3 regions of the Streptomyces sp. NPDC089424 genome follow, and region 3 is predicted to be linked to each of the others. Evidence: riboswitches for the same ligand, from Rfam matches in the RefSeq annotation. Region 3 holds a riboswitch; each other region holds the start of a gene.
The links. A riboswitch is a leader RNA that binds a small molecule or an ion and turns the genes downstream of it on or off. The one in region 3 is predicted to bind cyclic di-AMP.
Positions count from the first base shown of each region.

Region 1 (6,272 bases), on a different contig from region 3:
CAGTGGTCCACCGGCGGCCACCACACGGTCGGCTACGACCCGTACGCGGCCCAGCACCCGACCGCCTACGAGACCGGCGCCTACGACGCCACCGCCTGGACCGGCGGAGACCATCAGCAGCTCCCCCTCATCCCGCCGCAGGCCGGTTCGGTCGACGCCGGCGGTCAGTGGGACGCGAGCGCGTGGCTCCAGCCCGAGCAGGGCGGCCCCGCCGACCCGACCCAGCAGTGGGCGTGGGGCACACAGGTCTTCGACACCGGCGCCTACGACGCCACGCAGTGGAACTCCGACGGAGGCGGGCGCGGCAGCGGGCACACCGAGGACTTCGAGCAGCACTCGGAGGCGTTCGAGCAGCACGCCGAGGCCTTCCACCACCCGACCGAGTCGTTCCCCCAGCAGTCGGACCCGCTGTCCCAGCAGGCGGATTCGTTCCCCCAGCAGGCCGGCTCGTTCGACCAGCACACCGGTGAATTCGACCCGCACACCGGCGAGTTCACCCAGCAGAACAACGACTTCGAGCAGCACGCCGTCCCCTTCGACCAGCTGGCGACCGCGACGTTCGAGCAGGTCGACCCCGGTGAAGCCGGCCACGGCCGGGCGGACGGCACCGGCGAGGGGCCCGATGCCCCTGTCCTCCTCGACGGCCAGGAGGAGGTCACCCCTCTCCCGGCGGGCCGTGCGGCCGGTCGCAGCGGGTCCCGCTCCCGTCGCCGTTCGCCCGCCAAGCGGTCCGCGCTGCTGACCGTCGCCGTGCCCTCGGCGTGCGTGATGGGCGTGGCGGGTATCGCCGCCGCCTCCGTCGGCACCTTCACCGGGGACGAGCAGGACGCCACCACGACGACGGCCGCGGACGCGCAGGCGGTGAAACCATCCGCCGCAAACAACCAGCTGGACACCCAGCTCACGAGCCTCACCGCGGAGGCGGACGACTTCGGCGACCGCGTCAGCCGCACGCAGGAACGCATCGACCTCAAGGCCCAGCAGGAGGCCGAGAAGAAGCGTGCGGCGGAGGAGGCGGCCCGCAAGGAGCGGCTGCGCCCCAAGTTCGCGCTGCCGGTCGCACAGCACGGGCTCAGCGCCTACTACGGCCAGTCCGGCATCAACTGGATGTCCGTGCACACCGGCATCGACTTCCCCGTCGCGTACGGCACGACGGTGATGGCCGCGACGGACGGCACGGTCCGCACCGAGTACAACAGCGCGTACGGCAACATGATGATCGTGACGGCGATGGACGGCACGGAGACGTGGTACTGCCACCTCTCCAGCTACCAGGTCGCCTCCGGTACGACCGTCAAGGCCGGCGACGCGATCGCGTTCTCCGGCAACTCCGGCAACTCGACCGGCCCGCACCTGCACTTCGAGGTGCGCCCCGGCGGCGGCGCGGCGATCGACCCGCTGTCCTGGCTGCGCAGCCACGGGATCGACCCCTCGTAAGGCGTCCCGCGCCGTAGTGCGGGGGCTCCGTGACGGATGACGGAACCCCCGGATCCGGCCCGTGCGGCTACAGCTTCTCCACCGGCGCGTACCGCAGCAGCAACCGCTTCGGCTTGGTGTCCCCGAAGTCGATCGTCGCCTCGGCGTTCGCACCCGTGCCCTTCACCGCGACGACGGTGCCGAGCCCGAACTGGTCGTGCGTGACCCGGTCCCCCACCGCCAGCGCGACGACCGGCTGTTCGGCCGTACGCCGGGTGGCGAAGCCCGACGCGCCGGCCGCCGAGGAGCGTGAGCGGGACGAGGACAGGGAGGCCGCCACGCCCGACACCGGGCCCGCGGGGGCGGCGGGTGCGCCCGTGCGCTTCCAGTCCAGGTGCGCTCCCGGGATCTCCTCCAGGAAGCGGGACGGCGGGTTGTACTGCGGCTGGCCCCAGGCGCTGCGCATCACCGACCGGGTGAGGTACAGCCGCTCGCGGGCGCGGGTGATGCCGACGTAGGCGAGCCGCCGCTCCTCCTCCAGTTCCTTGGTCTGGCCGAGGGCGCGCATGTGCGGGAAGACGCCGTCCTCCATGCCGGTGAGGAAGACGACCGGGAACTCCAGTCCCTTGGCGGTGTGCAGCGTCATCAGCGTGATGACGCCGTCGCCGTCCTCCTCGTCGGGGATCTGGTCGGAGTCGGCGACCAGCGCGACCTGCTCCAGGAAGTCGGCCAGCGTCCCGGCCTCGCCCTCCGCGCGCTCCTGCTCGAACTCCAGGGCGACGGCGGCGAGTTCCTGGAGGTTCTCGATCCGGGTCTCGTCCTGGGGGTCGGTGGAGGTCTGCAACTCGGCCAGATAGCCGGTGCGTTCCAGCACGGCCTCCAGGATCGTCGCCGGTCCGGCACCGGAGTCCACGATCGTGCGGAGGTCCTCCATCAGCGTGTTGAACCGCTTGACGGCGTTCGTGGAGCGCGCGGCCATGCCGTACGCCTCGTCGACCCGCTTGAGCGCCTGCGGGAAGCTGATCTTCTCGCGCTGGGAGAGCGCGTCGATCATGGCTTCCGCCCGGTCCCCGATGCCCCGCTTGGGGACGTTGAGGATCCGGCGCAGCGGCACCGAGTCCTCCGGGTTGGCGAGCACCCGCAGGTAGGCCAGGACGTCCCTGACCTCCTTGCGCTCGTAGAAGCGGACGCCGCCGACGACCTTGTAGGGCAGTCCGACGCGGATGAAGATCTCCTCGAAGACGCGGGACTGGGCGTTCGTGCGGTAGAAGACCGCGACGTCGCCCGCCTTGGCGTCGCCGGCGTCCGTCAGACGGTCTATCTCGTCGGCGACGAACTGCGCCTCGTCGTGCTCGGAGTCGGCGACGTAGCCGGTGATGCGCGCGCCCGTGCCGGCGTTGGTCCACAGGTTCTTGGGGCGGCGGGACTCGTTGCGCTCGATGACGGCGTTGGCGGCGGAGAGGATCGTCTGGGTGGAGCGGTAGTTCTGCTCCAGCAGGATCGTCGTCGCGTTCGGGTAGTCCTCCTCGAACTGGAGGATGTTGCGGATGGTCGCGCCGCGGAAGGCGTAGATCGACTGGTCCGCGTCGCCCACCACGCACAGCTCGGCGGGCGGCAGGTCGTCCGGGCCGGGCGGTACGTCGGCGTCCTCGGGGGCGCGCTCGCCGGTGCCGACGAGCTCGCGCACGAGGGCGTACTGGGCGTGGTTGGTGTCCTGGTACTCGTCGACCAGGACGTGCCGGAAGCGGCGGCGGTAGTGCTCGGCGACGTCCGGGAAGGCGCGGAGCAGGTTGACCGTCGTCATGATCAGGTCGTCGAAGTCGAGGGCGTTGGCCTCGCGCAGGCGTGACTGGTACAGCGCGTAGGCCTGGGCGAGGGTCTTCTCGAAGCCGTCGGTGGCCTGGGCGGCGAAGTCCTCCTCGTCGATCAGCTCGTTCTTGAGGTTGCTGATCTTGGCGCTGAAGGACTTGGGCGGGTAGCGCTTGGGGTCGAGGTCCAGGTCGCGGCAGACCAGGGACATCAGGCGCTTGCTGTCGGCGGCGTCGTAGATCGAGAAGGACGACGTGAAACCGAGCTTCTTGGACTCCCGGCGCAGGATGCGCACGCAGGCGCTGTGGAAGGTCATCACCCACATCGCGCCCGCCCGGGGGCCGACCAGCCGCTCGACGCGGTCCTTCATCTCGCCCGCGGCCTTGTTGGTGAAGGTGATCGCGAGGATCTGGCCGGGGTGCACCCCGCGCTCGGCGAGGAGGTGGGCGATGCGGTGGGTGAGGACACGCGTCTTGCCGGAACCCGCGCCCGCCACGATGAGCAGGGGGGACCCGGCGTGGACGACGGCGGCGCGCTGGTTGTCGTTCAGCCCCTCCAGGAGCGTGGCGGCGTCCAGGGCGGGGCGCGGGGCGCCGTCGCGGTAGTAGGCGTCACGGTCCGGGGGCGCGTCGAACTTCCCGCCGAACAGATCGTCCGGCAGCGACTCCGGAGCGTGATCGTCCTCGGGCGGCGGCGGAGGCTCCTCGTGGGCCCGTGGGGCCTGGAGGTCCGCCAGGAAGCTGTCGTCAAAGAGGCTGCTCATCGCTCTCCGAGTCTAGGGCGCCCCACCGACAACCCGCTGCCGCCCCGGAAACATCCCGGGCCCCGGGGCCGACGGCCACCGCGGCCCCGGCCCGCCACCGCCCGGCCCGCCGTCACCAGGACCTCTGCGCCGACCAGCGCTCACGGTCCGAACACGGCCTCACGCGGCGCGTGACCACTGACTGAAGGTCACGAAAATGTATCGGGCATATCACCCACCAACCTTCACACGGGCCACACGAGTTGGCTACGGTGCCGGACAGGCCGCACGACTCTTACCGGCGAACGTCGCCGGGCCGCGCGGCCTCCGCCGAGTCCGATGCGCCCAAGGCAGCCGGAGCCGGGGACCCACCGAACTTGGGGTGAATCGACCCATATCCCTCCGGGGAGCGGGTCGTAGGGCAACCCTTCCGAACCACCCGCCCGAACCCGACAGCTAACCCGGTAGGCGGCAGATGGAAGGAGTCGCCTCCTTTGGCGTCGCACCGCAAGTCGCGCCCCACCGGCGCGCGGGTGGCAGGCATACGCACACCGGCCCTCGCCACCGCTGCCCTGACCTCCGTGGCCCTGCTCTCCCAGACCGCCCATGCCGAGCCCTCGGCCGACGACAAGCCGAGCCTCGAGGAGGTCGAGAAGAAGGTCGACGATCTCTACCGACAGGCGGAGTCGGCGACCGAGAAGTACAACGCGGCCAAGGAGAAGACCGCGAAACAGCGCAAGCGCGTCGACACCCTCCTGGACGACGTCGCCCAGCGCACCCAGAAGCTGAACGAGGCGCGTGAGGAACTGGGGACGTACGCGGCCGCCCAGTACCGCACCGGGGCCTCCGTCCCCGACACCGCCACCTTCCTGCTCGCCGACTCCCCGCAGGACTACTTCGACCAGAACCAGCTGATGGGCCGTCTGACCAACCGCCAGAAGGGCGCGGTCGACGAGTACTTCAGCGAGCAGTCGGCGACGATGAAGAAGCGCCAGGAGGCCACACGGAGCCTGGAGACGCTCACCGAGTCGCAGAGCGATCTGCAGTCGGCCAAGGCCACCGTCCAGAAGAAGCTCGCCGACGCGCGGCAGCTGCTGTCGGACCTGACCGCCGAGGAGAAGGCCCGCCTCGCGGCGATCGAGAAGAAGAAGCAGGAGGAGGCCGAGCGCAAGGCCGCCGAGCTCGCCCGGCAGCAGGCGGAGGAGCAGCGGCGCCAGGAGGCGGCCCAGCAGGAGCAGGAGTCCTCGGGCGCCGCTTCCCCGGGCGCCGGTTCCTCGACCGGCACGGGCACCGATACCGGCTCCGGCGACTCCGCCTCGGACACCGGGTACGCCACCAAGGCGGAGAAGGCGCTCGCCTTCGCCCGCGCGCAGATCGGCAAGCCGTACGTCTGGGGCGCCACCGGACCCGAGTCCTACGACTGCTCGGGCCTCACCCAGGCCGCGTGGAAGGCCGCCGACGTCACCCTCCCGCGCACCACCTACGACCAGGTCGACGCCGGCACGACGGTCTCCGTCACCGCCGCCCAGCCGGGCGACCTGATCTTCTTCTACGACGACGTCACCCACGTCGGCCTGTACATCGGCAACGGCATGATGATCCACGCCCCGAAGCCCGGCGCGTACGTCCGCGAGGAGTCCGTCTACTACGACGGCGAGTCCTCCATCCACAGCGTCGTCCGCCCGGCCTGACACCGGCACGGCGAGGCGGTCGCGGAGGCGGCCGAAGGGCACACGCGCGCGTGCGGCGGTTTCCGCGGCACGCGCGCGTGGGGCGGGCGTCAGGTCCAGAGCACGGCGATGAAGACGTTCGCCGCGGTCAGCAGTCCCACCAGGCCGAACATGTCTTTGTCGACCTTCTCGTCGTCCCGTTTCACGTAGACCAGGCCGAGGATCACGATCAGCAGCGCCAGCTTCACGCCGATCTTGATGTTGTCGACGGGCTGGTCGTCCGCCTGGTTGAGGCCTACCAGGATCACGCCGGTGACCAGCATGGTCACTGCGCCGTGCAGCATCGCCGGGACGAATCGCGCGGTGCCCTGGCCCATCGCCTTCATCTGGGTCAGGAAGCCACCGAGGAGGGCGGCGATGCCGATGATGTGCAGGCCGACGAAGAGGTGGATGAGTACGTCCATGGGGCCGGAGCCTAATCAGGAGGGGCGCGCCCGCCCCACACCGGGCTGCCTCACACCGGGCTCCCCTACATGCGGCCTCCCGACACCGGGCCACCTGGCACCGGCCCGCCCTGGCGCAATGCGTCTGCATATATGCGCCCCATAGCAGCCCCGCGCTCCCGCCCGGCCCGG
Region 1 is NZ_JBIVHU010000009.1:289,472-295,743, reverse strand. It holds gene ACIP2X_RS32385 (M23 family metallopeptidase) at 1-1,437, shown strand, start outside; gene pcrA (DNA helicase PcrA) at 1,505-3,988, opposite strand; cyclic di-AMP (ydaO/yuaA leader) riboswitch at 4,300-4,454, shown strand; gene ACIP2X_RS32375 (NlpC/P60 family protein) at 4,462-5,658, shown strand; gene ACIP2X_RS32370 (hypothetical protein) at 5,748-6,101, opposite strand.
Region 1: it holds a riboswitch for cyclic di-AMP, as region 3 does, so the genes downstream of both, ACIP2X_RS32375 (NlpC/P60 family protein) here and ACIP2X_RS02295 (peptidoglycan DD-metalloendopeptidase family protein) in region 3, are expected to answer to the same signal.

Region 2 (6,272 bases), on a different contig from region 3:
GGTGGTCGCGCGCGTGTGCGACGTGACGCCGGACGGCTCCTCGACGCTGGTGACGCGCGGGGTGCTGAACCTGTCGGCGCGCGAGGGGCGGGACCGGGCCGTGCCGTGGACCCCGGGGGCCACCGAGGACGTCACGGTCGAGCTCGACGGCATCGGGTACGCCTTCCCGCCCGGCCACCGCATCCGCCTCTCCCTCGCCTCCGCGTACTGGCCCTGGATCTGGCCCCAGCCGGACTCGGCGGCCGGCTTCACCGTGGATCCGGCCGGCAGCACTCTCGAACTGCCGGTACGCGCGTGTACCGCGGTCCCGTCGCTCACGTTCGAGGAACCGGAGCAGTCCGCACCCCTCGGCGCCGCCGAGGCGGCCACCCTCGACGAACCGCACCCCGAGCGGCTGGTGGTGCGGGACGTGGCCAAGGGCGAGTGGCGGCTGGAGGTCCGTCCGGGCCACGGCGACCCGCGCGCGTACCCCGACGGGCTGGAGCTCACCGAGGACACGCGGGAGACGTACGCGGTCCGCGAGGCCGATCCGCTGTCCGCCCGTACCCGCTCGGACTGGACGATCCGGCTGCACCGCCCGGAACTCGCCTGGGACACGACGGTCCGCACGCGTGCGGAGATCACCTGCACCGCGGAGGAGTTTTTGACCTCAAATGAGGTGATTTGCACCCATGGCACCGAGGTGGTCTTTCATCGCACGTGGGAGAAGCGCATTCCACGGACCGCCGGTTGACTAGGACTTGGGCCTATTGCCCGATTTGCCATTCTTCTGCCCGCACGTGAGTTGGCTCACTCGGGCGTCTTCACGAGTCCCTTACACGGCTGCCGCGATCCGCCTTTGCGCACGGCCGAGTTGACTCTTTTCGGCTGCAAAGGATCACGAGCGGCCAAGTCGCCTTTCGAAGATCAAATCCTGCGATAGGTGAAACGACCACTTGTTTCGGACATGTGCTCTCGCATACGTTCCGGGCCAGTCGGGCGGAACGCCGAATCCTGCCGCCGCCCGCGCCACCCATGACGGACTCACTCACCGCACGGCAGGAGCGGGGGACCCAGGTAGGCCGCCGGACCGGACGCCGCACACCACGGCACACCGGAACGGCTCGGGGTGAAGTCGCACTCGCAAGAGGCGGCCGGGCAGCTCCCCGCCCGAACCCGACAGCTCACCTCGCAGGCGCCGGAGAGGACAGTCCCCATGGCTGCAAACGGTCAGATCAGTCGTACCCGCACTGCCCGCATCGCCCGCAGGCTCGCCGTCGCAGGCACCGGCGCCGCCGTACTCGCCCTGCCGCTGATCGGCGCCACCAGCGCCTCCGCGGCCGCGCCCACGGCCATGCCCTCGACCGTCAAGTACTACACGAACAACCTCGACGGCTGGATCCGCCAGTCCCTCGACGTCATGGCACAGAACGGCATTCCCGGGTCGTACAACGGCATCTACCGCAACATCATGCGCGAGTCGTCCGGCAACCCGAAGGCCATCAACAACTGGGACTCCAACGCCGCCAAGGGCACCCCGTCCAAGGGCCTGCTCCAGGTCATCGACCCGACCTTCGAGGCCTACCACGTGACCGGCACGGCGTACGACCCGTACGACCCGGTCGCCAACATCACCGCCGCCTGCAACTACGCGGCCGACCGCTACGGCTCCATCGACAACGTCTTCGGCCCGTACTGAGCCTCGGCCAGCAGCCGTTCGAGGACGACGGCGATGCCGTCGTCCTCGTTCGACAGGGTGACCTCGTCGGCCACCGCCTTGAGCTCGGGGTGGGCGTTGGCCATGGCCACGCCGTACGCGGCCCAGTCGAACATCGGGATGTCGTTGGGCATGTCCCCGAAGGCGATGGTCCGTTCCGGGCCCAGGCCCAGATGCCGGGCCGCCAGCGCCAGCCCCGTCGCCTTGGTGATGCCGCACGGCTGAAGCTCGACCGTCCCCGGCCCCGACATGGTGACGGTCGCGAGCGAGCCGACCACCGCGCGGGCCACCGCGGCCAACTCGTCGTCCGACAGGGACGGATGGCGCAGCAGCACCTTGCTGATCGGCGCGCACCACAGGTCGTCGCGGCGATCGATCCGCACCGCGGGCAGCGTGGGGTGCGGCATCAGATAGCCCGGCTCGATGAGGGTGAGCCCGTCGACGCCGTCCTGGTCGACGGCCGCGTACACCTGGCCGACCTCGGCCTCGATCTTGCCGAGCGCCGTCTCGGCCAGCTCCCGGTCCAGCGTGACGGACCACAGCAGACGGTCCGCGCCGACGTCGTACAGCTGGGCGCCCTGGCCGCACACCGCGAGCCCGCCGCCGCCCAGGATCTCCAGCAGCGGCCGCACCCGCGGCGCCGGCCGGCCGGTCACCACCAGATGCCGGGCCCCGGCCGCCGAGACCCGCGCGAGCGCGGCGAGCGAGCGGTCGGAGACCGTGTCGTCGCCGCGGAGCAGCGTTCCGTCCAGGTCAGTGGCGATGAGGGCGTAGTCGGTGCGCGCGTACTCGGTGCGCGCGGCATATGCGGTGGGTGCGGCCATGATCAGAGAATACGGACACCGGACCCCCACCGTTCATTCCCAACTACCTTCCCACTGTCCGCTTTTCACCCCCACGTGGTGCCCGCGGGCTCCTTGATCGTGGTGTTGACGCGGTTGAACAGGTTCGTCAGGGAGACGGTCAGGATCAGCGCCGACAGCTCCCTCTCGTCGAAGTGGTCGGCGACCTCGTCCCACAACCCGTCCGGAACCGCCTCCTCGGACCGGTCGGCCAGCCGCGTCACGGTCTCCGCGAGGGTCAGCGCGGTGCGCTCGGCGTCGCTGTAGAAAGGCGCGTGCCGCCAGGCGGCGACCGAGGCGATGCGCTCCTCGCTTGCGCCCGCTTTGCGCAGATTGTCGACATGTCCGTGGACGCAGGCGCCGCAGCCGTTGATCTGGCTGACCCGCAGCCCGACCAGTTCCGCGACCTCCCGGTCCAGCCCGCTCTCCCCGATGGCCTGGAGGAGCGTCCCGATGCCCTTCAGCGCGCCCGGGAGGACGTACGCCGGGTTCGTCATCCGTGCCTGCATGGTGGTGCCTCCTGTTGTCAGTGGCCGGTGCGATCCTTGCCTTCACCGCACTGACGGATCGGGGGCGGTCGTTGTGACGGATCGACGGGACGGATCTTCTGCCGTTCGCGCGCTACACCTTTCGGGACATTCAGAACCTTTCCGGCCTGTCGGACACTGCCCAAGACAGGTGCCGCCGCCGTAACGTGATCCGCGACCGCATGGACCGCGCGTACGAAAGTGAGGCAGCACCCCATGCCCCCCTTCGATGTCCCCGAGGGCGACCCCTTCGGTCCGCACAACCTTCCGTACGGAGTGTTCTCACCCGCCGGGTCCGCCGAACGGACCGTGGGCGTCCGTCTCGGCGACCATGTCCTCGACGCCGGCGCGGCGGCACTGGCGCTCGGCTCCCCGTACGCCGAGCTGCTGGCCCGCCCGACCCTCAACCCGCTGCTGGCCGCGGGCCGCACGGCCTGGTCCGATGTCCGGCGCGCACTGACGGCCTGGGTCACCGTGCCGTCCCACCGCGAGTCCCTCGCGCCCCTGATGCACCCGCTGTCCTCGGTGACCCTGCACCTGCCCTTCGAGGTCGCGGACTACGTCGACTTCTACGCGTCCGAGAACCACGCACGCAACGTCGGCCAGATCTTCCGCCCCGACGCCGCGGACTCCCTGACGCCCAACTGGAAGCACCTGCCGATCGGTTACCACGGCCGCGCCGGCACGGTCGTCGTCTCCGGCACCGACGTCGTCCGCCCCTCCGGCCAGCGCAAGGCCCCGGCCGACGCCGAACCGGTCTTCGGCACATCAGTCCGCCTGGACATCGAGGCCGAGGTCGGCTTCGTGGTCGGCGTCCCCTCGGCGATGGGCACCCCCGTGCCGCTGTCCGGCTTCCGCGACCACGTGTTCGGGCTGTGCCTCCTCAACGACTGGTCCGCCCGCGACATCCAGGCCTGGGAGTACGTCCCCCTCGGCCCCTTCCTCGGCAAGTCCTTCGCCACCTCGGTGTCGGCCTGGATCACCCCGCTGGACGCGCTGGACGAGGCGCGGGTGGCCCCGCCCTCGCGGACGCACCCCCTGCTGCCCTACCTGGACGACGCCGAGGAGGAGCCCGGCGGCTACGACCTGCGGATCTCCGTCGCCCTCAACGGCCACGTCGTCGCGGAGCCGCCCTTCTCCACCATGTACTGGACGGCGGCCCAGCAGCTGGCCCACATGACCGTCAATGGCGCCTCCCTGCGCACCGGCGACCTCTACGGCTCGGGCACGGTCAGCGGCCCCGGCGAGGGCGAGCGCGGCTCGCTCCTGGAGCTGACCTGGAACGGCCGCGACGTCATCGAACTGCCCGACGGCAAGCGCACGTTCCTGGAGGACGGCGACGTCGTGACGATGACGGCCTGGGCTCCGGGCGCGGGTGGCGTGCGCGTGGGGCTGGGCGAGGTGACGGGACGCGTCGTGGCGGAGTGAGGTTTCCGCTACAGCGGCGGCTTCGGCGCTGACCGCGGCCGCCCGTCACCGTCATACTGGCGGCGGGCGGTGCGCGGTCCGCGGCGCGGGCCTGTGCGGCATGCGGCGTACGCCGTACGCCGTGAGATACGCACCGCACCGACCAGCACCGACCCGAAGCCGCCCCCTCCCGACCAGGATCCGGAGCCCGTGGCATGACCGTCTGCCTGCTCCTGCTGAGCGTCGTCGCCTTGGCCGCCGCCGTACCGGCCCCGGGTGCGCTGGTGCGCGCCGCGTGGCCCGAACGGGAGCCCGTCGTCGGGCTGTGGGTGTGGCAGTGCCTGGTGGCCACGGTGCTGCTGTGCTGTCTGACCGCGCTGGTCCTGGGCGCTGCGGCCGTCTTCCAGACGGTGCGTGACCAGGTCTTCGCGCCCGCCCCGCCGCGCGTGGCCGCCGCCTACGACCTGTCGGCGGCGCCCCCTTGGGCCGCCACGCTGACCCTGCTGCTGGCCTGCGGTGCCGCGTGGACCACGGCGATGCTGGTGCGCGAGCTGTTCGAGGCCAGGCGGCGTCGCGGCCAGGCCCGCGCACACCTCCGGGAACGCGCCCCCGACCTGCCCGCGGGACTGCCCGCCGCCCGGGGGCCGCTGCTGGTCCTGGAGGACGAGTACCCCGACGCCTGGTGGATGCCGGGCAGCCCGCCCCAGCTGATCGTCACGACGGGGGCGCTGCACCGGCTCACCGACCATCAGCTCGATGCAGTCCTCACCCACGAGCGCGGCCACGCCCGCGCCCGTCACGACTGGCTGCTGCACCTGTCCACCGCGCTCGCCACCGGGTTCCCGCGCGTCCCCCTCTTCGCCCACTTCTGCGACCAGACGCACCGCCTGGTCGAACTCTCCGCCGACGACACGGCCTCCCGCCGCTGCGGCCACCTGACCACCGCGCTGGCCCTGATCGAACTCAACCAGCACCGAGGGGTCCTCTCCTGCGCCTCCAGCCATCGCCTGCTCGGTGAACGCGTGGACCGCCTCCTGGAGCCGCCCGCCCGGCTCGACCGCCGGCACCGGGCCCTGACGACGACCGCCGCGGCTCTGGTGCCGCTGCTGCCCCTGCTGATCACGTTCGCCCCCGGGCTGACCGCACTCTCCTGACGAGTACGGCGCCACCCGCAACACCGTCCGCCAGGCGCTCGACCTGCTGCGCGCCGAAGGGGAGGGGGCCTGTCAGGCGTCAGGTCCAGTCGTCCGGCTCGGGCTCCGGCTCCGCGTCCGGCTCGGGCCACTCGTCCGCGCCCTTATCCTCGGCGGGCGCCTGCGCGGAGCCGCTCGATCCGTCCAGGGACGCCAGCACCGCCAGCACGCCCTCCCCGTACGTCACCAGCTTCTTCTCGCCGACTCCGCTGATGCCGCCGAGCTCCGCCACCGACCGGGGCCAGGCGGTGGCGATCTCGCGCAGGGTGGCGTCGTGGAAGATGACGTAGGCCGGGACGCCCTGCTCCCGCGCCTGCTCGGCGCGCCAGGCGCGCAGCGCCTCGAAGGCCGGCTGGAGTTCCTCGGGCAGCTCCGCGGCGGCGGCCTTCGCCTTGCGCTCGCCGCGCCCGGACGCCGAGGATCCCGCCCGCGCACCGACCGGCTTCTTCGGCTCCTTGCGCAGCGGCACCTCCCGCTCCCGGCGCAGCACGCCGCCGCTGGCCTCGGTCAGCACGAGCGTGCCGTAGTCGCCCTCGACCGCGAGCAGCCCCTGGGCGAGCAACTGCCGGACCACGCCACGCCATTCGCCCTCGCTCAGCTCCTCGCC
Region 2 is NZ_JBIVHU010000009.1:101,461-107,732, reverse strand. It holds gene ACIP2X_RS31440 (CocE/NonD family hydrolase) at 1-733, shown strand, start outside; cyclic di-AMP (ydaO/yuaA leader) riboswitch at 1,015-1,192, shown strand; gene ACIP2X_RS31435 (transglycosylase SLT domain-containing protein) at 1,196-1,678, shown strand; gene ACIP2X_RS31430 (HAD family hydrolase) at 1,642-2,520, opposite strand; gene ACIP2X_RS31425 (carboxymuconolactone decarboxylase family protein) at 2,586-3,047, opposite strand; gene fahA (fumarylacetoacetase) at 3,282-4,493, shown strand; gene ACIP2X_RS31415 (M56 family metallopeptidase) at 4,688-5,626, shown strand; gene recQ (DNA helicase RecQ) at 5,706-6,272, opposite strand, start outside.
Region 2: it holds a riboswitch for cyclic di-AMP, as region 3 does, so the genes downstream of both, ACIP2X_RS31435 (transglycosylase SLT domain-containing protein) here and ACIP2X_RS02295 (peptidoglycan DD-metalloendopeptidase family protein) in region 3, are expected to answer to the same signal.

Region 3 (6,272 bases):
CCGCGTGCTGGTCCACTCGGCCAGCTTCGGCTCCAACGCACAGGCCATGGCGGCCGGGCTCGCGGTGCTCTCCGTCATGGAGAGCGAGCAGGTCGTCGCGGGCGTCCGGACCACCGGGGAACTGCTCAGGTCCCGGCTCGCCGCGCTGGTCGACAAGTACGAGCTGCTCGCGGACGTGCGCGGCCGGGGGCTCATGATCGGCATCGAGTTCGGCCGGCCCCGGTCGCTGAAGCTGCGCAGCCGCTGGACCATGCTCCAGGCGGCCCGCAAGGGACTCTTCGCGCAGATGGTCGTCGTCCCGCTGCTCCAGCGGCACCGGATCCTGACCCAGGTCTCCGGCGACCATCTGGAGGTGATCAAGCTGATTCCGCCGCTCGTCATCGGGGAGCCCGAGGTCGACCGGTTCGTGGCGGCCTTCACGGAGGTGATGGACGACGCGCACAGCGGCGGCGGGCTGATGTGGGACTTCGGAAGGACGCTGGTGAAGCAGGCGGTGGCCCACCGCTGACGCCGTCGTTCCCCTGACGGGGGGCGAGGAGCTCGGGCTTTGCCTCTGAGGCAAGAAATTTGCCCCAGGGGCAATAATCCGGCTCAATGGAGCCATGAACTCCTCCCCGGAGACCGGGGCAGAAGCGGCCGGTGCGCTGCCGGTCGTCGCCCCGCAGCTCCGCGACCTGCGCCGCCGGGCCTCCCTCACCCTGGAGGCCGCCGCCCGTGCGGCCGGGCTGTCGCCCGCCCATCTGTCCCGGCTGGAGACCGGACAGCGCCAGCCCTCACTGCCGATGCTGCTGGCGCTCGCGCGTGTCTACAGTACGACTGTCTCGGAGCTGCTGGGGGAGACGGTCCCCGACCGGGACGCCGTCGTGCGCGCCGCCGACATGGAGCCCAGCGGCGCGGGCGGCTGGACGTACTGGCAGGCCGGCGCCTCCGGGCGCGGCATGCAGGCCCTGCGCGTGCACGTGCCGTACGGCTCGCAGGGCGACATCGTCCGGGTGCACCCCGGTGAGGAATGGCTCTACGTCCTCACGGGCCGGCTGCTGCTGCGCCTCGGGGACGCCGCGCACCCCCTCGGGCCGGGCGACAGCGCCCACTTCGACTCACTGACCCCGCACCGCATCGCCGCCCAGGACCCGGGCGGGGTCGACCTCCTCTTCGTCCACACCCTGCTGCAGAGCCCCACGGCCGCGCTGTGCCTCGGCCCTATCACGGGAGACACGCCATGAGTGACATCGAGGGGAAGATTCCCCGCGGCATCTGGGTCCGGTTCGTCATCTACATCGCGGCGGGACACCTCTTCGCCGGCTTCCTCTATCTGCTGTTCGAGGTCGGGGCGAAGTAGGGGGCAGGGTTCAGCGGGGATCAGTCGAGCAGGCGCTCGCGCAGTCGCTCCCGGGTTTCGGGGGTGACGCCGAGCCCCTGCGCCAGATAGGTGTCGACGTCGCCCCAGGTCGCCTCGATGGTCTCGAACGCGGCCGTCAGATACTCGGCACGCGCGTCGAAGAGCGGGCTGAGCAGCTCCATGACCTCCGGGGAGTAGGCGGAGGCGGAGCTGCCGCCCCGGTGCACCTTGTAGCGGCGGTGCTTGGCGTTGGACTCCAGGTAGTCGGCGAGGATCGCCTCGCGCTCCACGCCCACCGCGAGCAGCGTGACGGCGATCGACAGGCCGGCGCGGTCCTTGCCCGCCGCGCAGTGCATCAGCGCGGGGACGCTGTCCTCGGCGAGCGCGTGCAGCACCCGGGAGTGCTCGGCGGTGCGCTCCGTGACGATCGCGCGGTACGAGGTGATCATCCGGTCCGCCGCCTTGCCGTCGGACAGGACCTCGCGCAGCTGCTCCAGATCGCCGTCCCGGACCATCTTCCAGAACTCGGCGCCGTCGGCGGGGTCCGTCAGCGGAAGGTTCACGTTGCGCACACCCGGCAGCTCCACGTCCGGGCCCTCCAGCTTCTGGTCCGCGGCGTTGCGGAAGTCGAAGATCGTGTGCAGCTCCAGGGAGGCCAGGAACACGGCGTCCTGCGCGGTGGCGTGCGCGAGGTGGCCGCTGCGGAACAGCACTCCCTGCCGCACCCGGCGCCCGTCCACCGTCGGCAGCCCGCCCACGTCACGGAAGTTGCGCACTCCGGCCAGTTCGGGCTCGGTCGACGGCACCTGCTGCGTCACGGGGGCTCCCTCCCATCGGCCCCGCCGGCGCGACTCGTCGGCGGGCACGCCTTGACGATACGACACGCGATCTGGCGGCAACACGCCTCGTATGTCTCTTCTGTCCTTTCTGTCTCAATAGTGGGATTCGCTCCAACTCGTTCTGGAATGAGGAAGCCTGGAGCAGTGTCACGTGAGCAGCGTCATATTCGTGACCGAGCGTCGCTCGTCATGCTCACGTAATTCACATGCCTTCAAGGGCGTTTACGGAATGCACATGTGCCCCACTGCACGGAGTGTGACCGTAAATCGGGCGAACGGATCACGAAAACGGCGTTCCGGTGAAACCTCTTGCTTGTCCCGTTGCGTCTCGGTCGCTTACGTTCCACCCGATCCGGACGGACGCCGAATCCTGCCGCCGCCCGGTGCCCGCGCTAACTCACCCGTGTTCGGCAGGAGCGGGGGACCCACAGGTACAACTGCCTGTTCCGGTCTCCGGAACGGCTTGGGGTACAGCCGCGTCCCCACGCGGCCGGACATCTCCAGTCCGCACCCGACAGCTCACCTCGCAGGCGCCGGAGAGGAATTCGCCATGCCCGCGAAGGGTAAGCACCGCCGTCCCAAGTCCCAGCGCTTCACCCGCTCCATCGCCGTCGCCGGAACCGGTGGCGCCGCACTCGCCCTGCCGCTGATGGGGGCCGCCGGCGCCCATGCCGCCCCTGTCCCGTCCGCCGCGGAGAAGGCCGTCTCGTCGATCCCGGTCCAGAAGACGGCAGTTCGGCAGCAGGTCACCGAGAAGCAGTCCGCCGCGAAGCAGGCCACCGCGCAGAAGTCGGCCGCCCGGACGTACTCCGTGAGGGTGGGCGACTACCTCTCCAAGATCGCCGACGAGCAGGATGTCAGCGGTGGCTGGCAGCGGCTCTACGAGGACAACCGGGAGGCGGTCGGCGAGAACCCCTCGCTCATCCACCCCGGTCTGAAGCTCACGATCGGCGAGCGGGCCGAGTCGGGCGCCGACGAGCCGGCCTCGTCGTCCTCCGGCTCCTCCGAAGCCGAGTCCTCGGCGTCCACGGCGTCACCGTCCTCCGAGAGCTCCGAGAGCTCCGAGCCCGCGGCTGAGGCGCAGGCGCCCGAGCCCGCCGCCGCCGAGGCCCCGGCCGCCGACACCGCCGCGGCCGCCGGCTACTCCGCCCCCGTGGACGGCGCCGGCGTCGGCACCGCCTACCGCGTGGCCGGCAGCATGTGGGCCAGCGGCTACCACACGGGTGTCGACTTCGCCGCCGCGAGCGGTACGCCGCTCAAGTCCGTCGGCGCGGGCACGGTCGTCTCCGCGGGCTGGGCCGGTTCCTACGGCAACCAGGTCGTCATCAAGCTCGCCGACGGCTTCTACGCCCAGTACGCCCACCTCTCCTCGCTGTCCGTCTCCAGCGGTCAGAGCGTGACCGGGGGCCAGCAGATAGGCCTGTCGGGCTCCACCGGCAACTCCACCGGCCCGCACCTGCACTTCGAGATCCGCACCACCCCGGACTACGGCTCGGACGTCGACCCGGTCGCCTACCTCGCCTCCAAGGGCGTGACGGTCGGCTGACGCACGCCCCCCGGTACATGGCCGAAGGCCGGACCCCGCTTCCGGGGTCCGGCCTTCGGTGTACCCGCCGTCGGGCGCACCGGCCTTATTCCGCAGTTGACCAATCCTTTGGCCGTGGCCTTTCTCACCGTCCGTCAACCCCTGCCTACGGTCGCGTAGGTCACATTCGAACAGGAATCATGTCCCGACGTGGCAGACGATTCGAAGAGTGACAGCACATCAGTGATCGGGTCGTACGTGGCGGTGGGGGACAGCTTCACCGAGGGCGTCGGCGACCCCGGACCGGACGGGGCGTTCGTCGGCTGGGCCGACCGTCTCGCCGTACTGCTCGCGGACCGCCGGGCCGAGGGCGACTTCCAGTACACCAACCTCGCCGTGCGCGGCAGGCTGCTCGACCAGATCGTGGCGGAGCAGGTCCCGAGGGCCGCGGAACTCGCCCCGGACCTGGTCTCGTTCTGCGCCGGCGGCAACGACATCATCCGTCCCGGCACCGACCCCGACGACGTGGCGGAGCGCTTCGAGCGCGGGGTCGCCGCGCTGACCGCCACCGTGGGCACCGTCCTCGTGACCACCGGCTTCGACACCCGCGGCGTTCCCCTGCTGCGGCATCTGCGCGGCAAGATCGCCACGTACAACGGCCACGTACGCGCCATCGCCGACCGGTACGGCTGTCCCGTGCTCGACCTGTGGTCGCTCAAGTCCGTGCAGGACCGGCGCGCCTGGGACCACGACCGGCTGCACCTGTCGCCCGAGGGGCACACCCGCGTGGCCCTGCGCGCCGGTCAGGCCCTGCGCCTGGCCGTCCCCGCCGACCCGGAGCAGCCGTGGCCGCCGCTTCCGCCGCGCGGTGCCCTCGACGTGCGCCGGGACGACGTCCACTGGGCGCGTGAGTACCTGGTGCCCTGGATCGGCCGACGGCTGCGCGGCGAGTCGTCGGGCGACCATGTCACCGCCAAGGGTGTGCTGTCGCCGGACGACATCAGGACGTGGATCGCCTCCGTGGCGTGAGGTCGTGACAATGCCGCATATGCCGCATATGCCGTTAATGTTGCCTATGTCGCGAAGGTGAACGAACCGGTCGGCGGCTCAGCGCTGTTGAGCCGCCGGCATCCCCGTCAGGCCCAGTTCCCGCGCGAGCGCCTCGTCCACCCACTCCTGCGCACGCGCGCGGGACACGGCTCCCGCGTAGGACGTGATCTGCACGGCGAGCCCGTCGAGCAGGGCCGTCAGGCGCAGCGCCGCGCCCATGGGGTCGGGGCAGCGGAACTCGCCCGCCGCCACACCCTCGGCGATGACCTCGGCGATGGCCGCCTTCCAGCGCTTGTCGAGGTCCTGGGTGACCTCCCGCAGCGCCGGCTCGCGCAGCGCCGCCGCCCAGCCCTCGATCCACAGCCGCCAGCCCTTGGCCGGTCCCGTCGGCGCGTACCAGCGCACCGCGGCCCGCAGCCGGCGCTGGGCCGTCGTGCGCCGGCCGAGCAGCTTGGCGAGGTGGGCGAGATCGTCCTCGGCCGCGTACGCGAACGCGGCGGCGACCAGCTTCTCCTTCGTGGAGAAGTGGTACAGCACCAGCGCGTTGCTCACGCCGAGCGCGGACGCCACGTCGGCGATCCGCACCGCCGCCACGCCCCGCTCCTCGATCTGTTCCACGGCGGCACGCAACAACTCCTCGCGCCGCTCCGCCACGCTCAACCGCACTCTCGCCACCGGGTCACCCTAACGGGCCACGTCCCAGCGGTGGCCGCGCGGTGACCTTCAGGTCAGCGGTACGACCCGAAGCGCTCCGCCAGCAGCGACAGCCGCTCCCCGGCGACGGCGTGCGCGGCGGCACGCGGCGTGCTCCCGTCGGCCTCCGCACGGGCCAGCACCAGGTCGGTCAGGGCGCGCATCGAGCGCCGTATGTGGGCGAACGCCTCCTGCGCGTCCGCGCCGATGTCGCCGAACAGCGTCCACCACCACCACGCGTTGGTCCCCGAGTTGACCACCACGTCGGGCAGGACCGTCACCCCGCGCGCGGTGAGCTGCGCCTCGGCCTCGGGCACGACGGGCATGTTGGCGGCCTCGACGATCCAGCGGGCGGTGATCCGGTCCTGCTCCGCGGGGCCGATCGCGTACGACACGGCGGCGGGCACCAGCACCTCGGCCTCGGTGGCCGGCCAGGCGTCGCCGGGAAGTTCCTGGTCCCCGGGCCCAAGCGCCGCGCGGTCGACCGTGCCGTAGGCGTCGCGCGCGGCGAGCAGCGCCTCGACGTCGAGACCCGCCGGATTGGCGATCGTGCCCCGGACGTCGGCGACGGCCACGACCGTGAGGCCCGCGCGCGTGAGGAAGCGTGCCGTGGCGCCGCCCATGGTGCCCATGCCCTGCACGGCCACCCGGGTGCCCGCCCAGGGCACCCCGGCCCGGTCCAGGGCCGCGAGCGCCGACTCCGCGACCCCGCAGCCGCCGGCCAGCTCGCCCAGCCCGATCCCGTCCACCTCCACCGCGAACGCCTCGGCGAGCCGCCGCCGCGCCGCCGCCTCGTCGTCCAGCAGCGGGTACACCGCCTGGATCG
Region 3 is NZ_JBIVHU010000001.1:550,317-556,588, forward strand. It holds gene ACIP2X_RS02275 (aspartate aminotransferase family protein) at 1-508, shown strand, start outside; gene ACIP2X_RS02280 (helix-turn-helix domain-containing protein) at 603-1,223, shown strand; gene ACIP2X_RS02285 (DUF6126 family protein) at 1,220-1,339, shown strand; gene ACIP2X_RS02290 (tyrosine-protein phosphatase) at 1,360-2,157, opposite strand; cyclic di-AMP (ydaO/yuaA leader) riboswitch at 2,559-2,724, shown strand; gene ACIP2X_RS02295 (peptidoglycan DD-metalloendopeptidase family protein) at 2,729-3,724, shown strand; gene ACIP2X_RS02300 (SGNH/GDSL hydrolase family protein) at 3,947-4,732, shown strand; gene ACIP2X_RS02305 (TetR/AcrR family transcriptional regulator) at 4,811-5,428, opposite strand; gene ACIP2X_RS02310 (Glu/Leu/Phe/Val dehydrogenase dimerization domain-containing protein) at 5,482-6,272, opposite strand, start outside.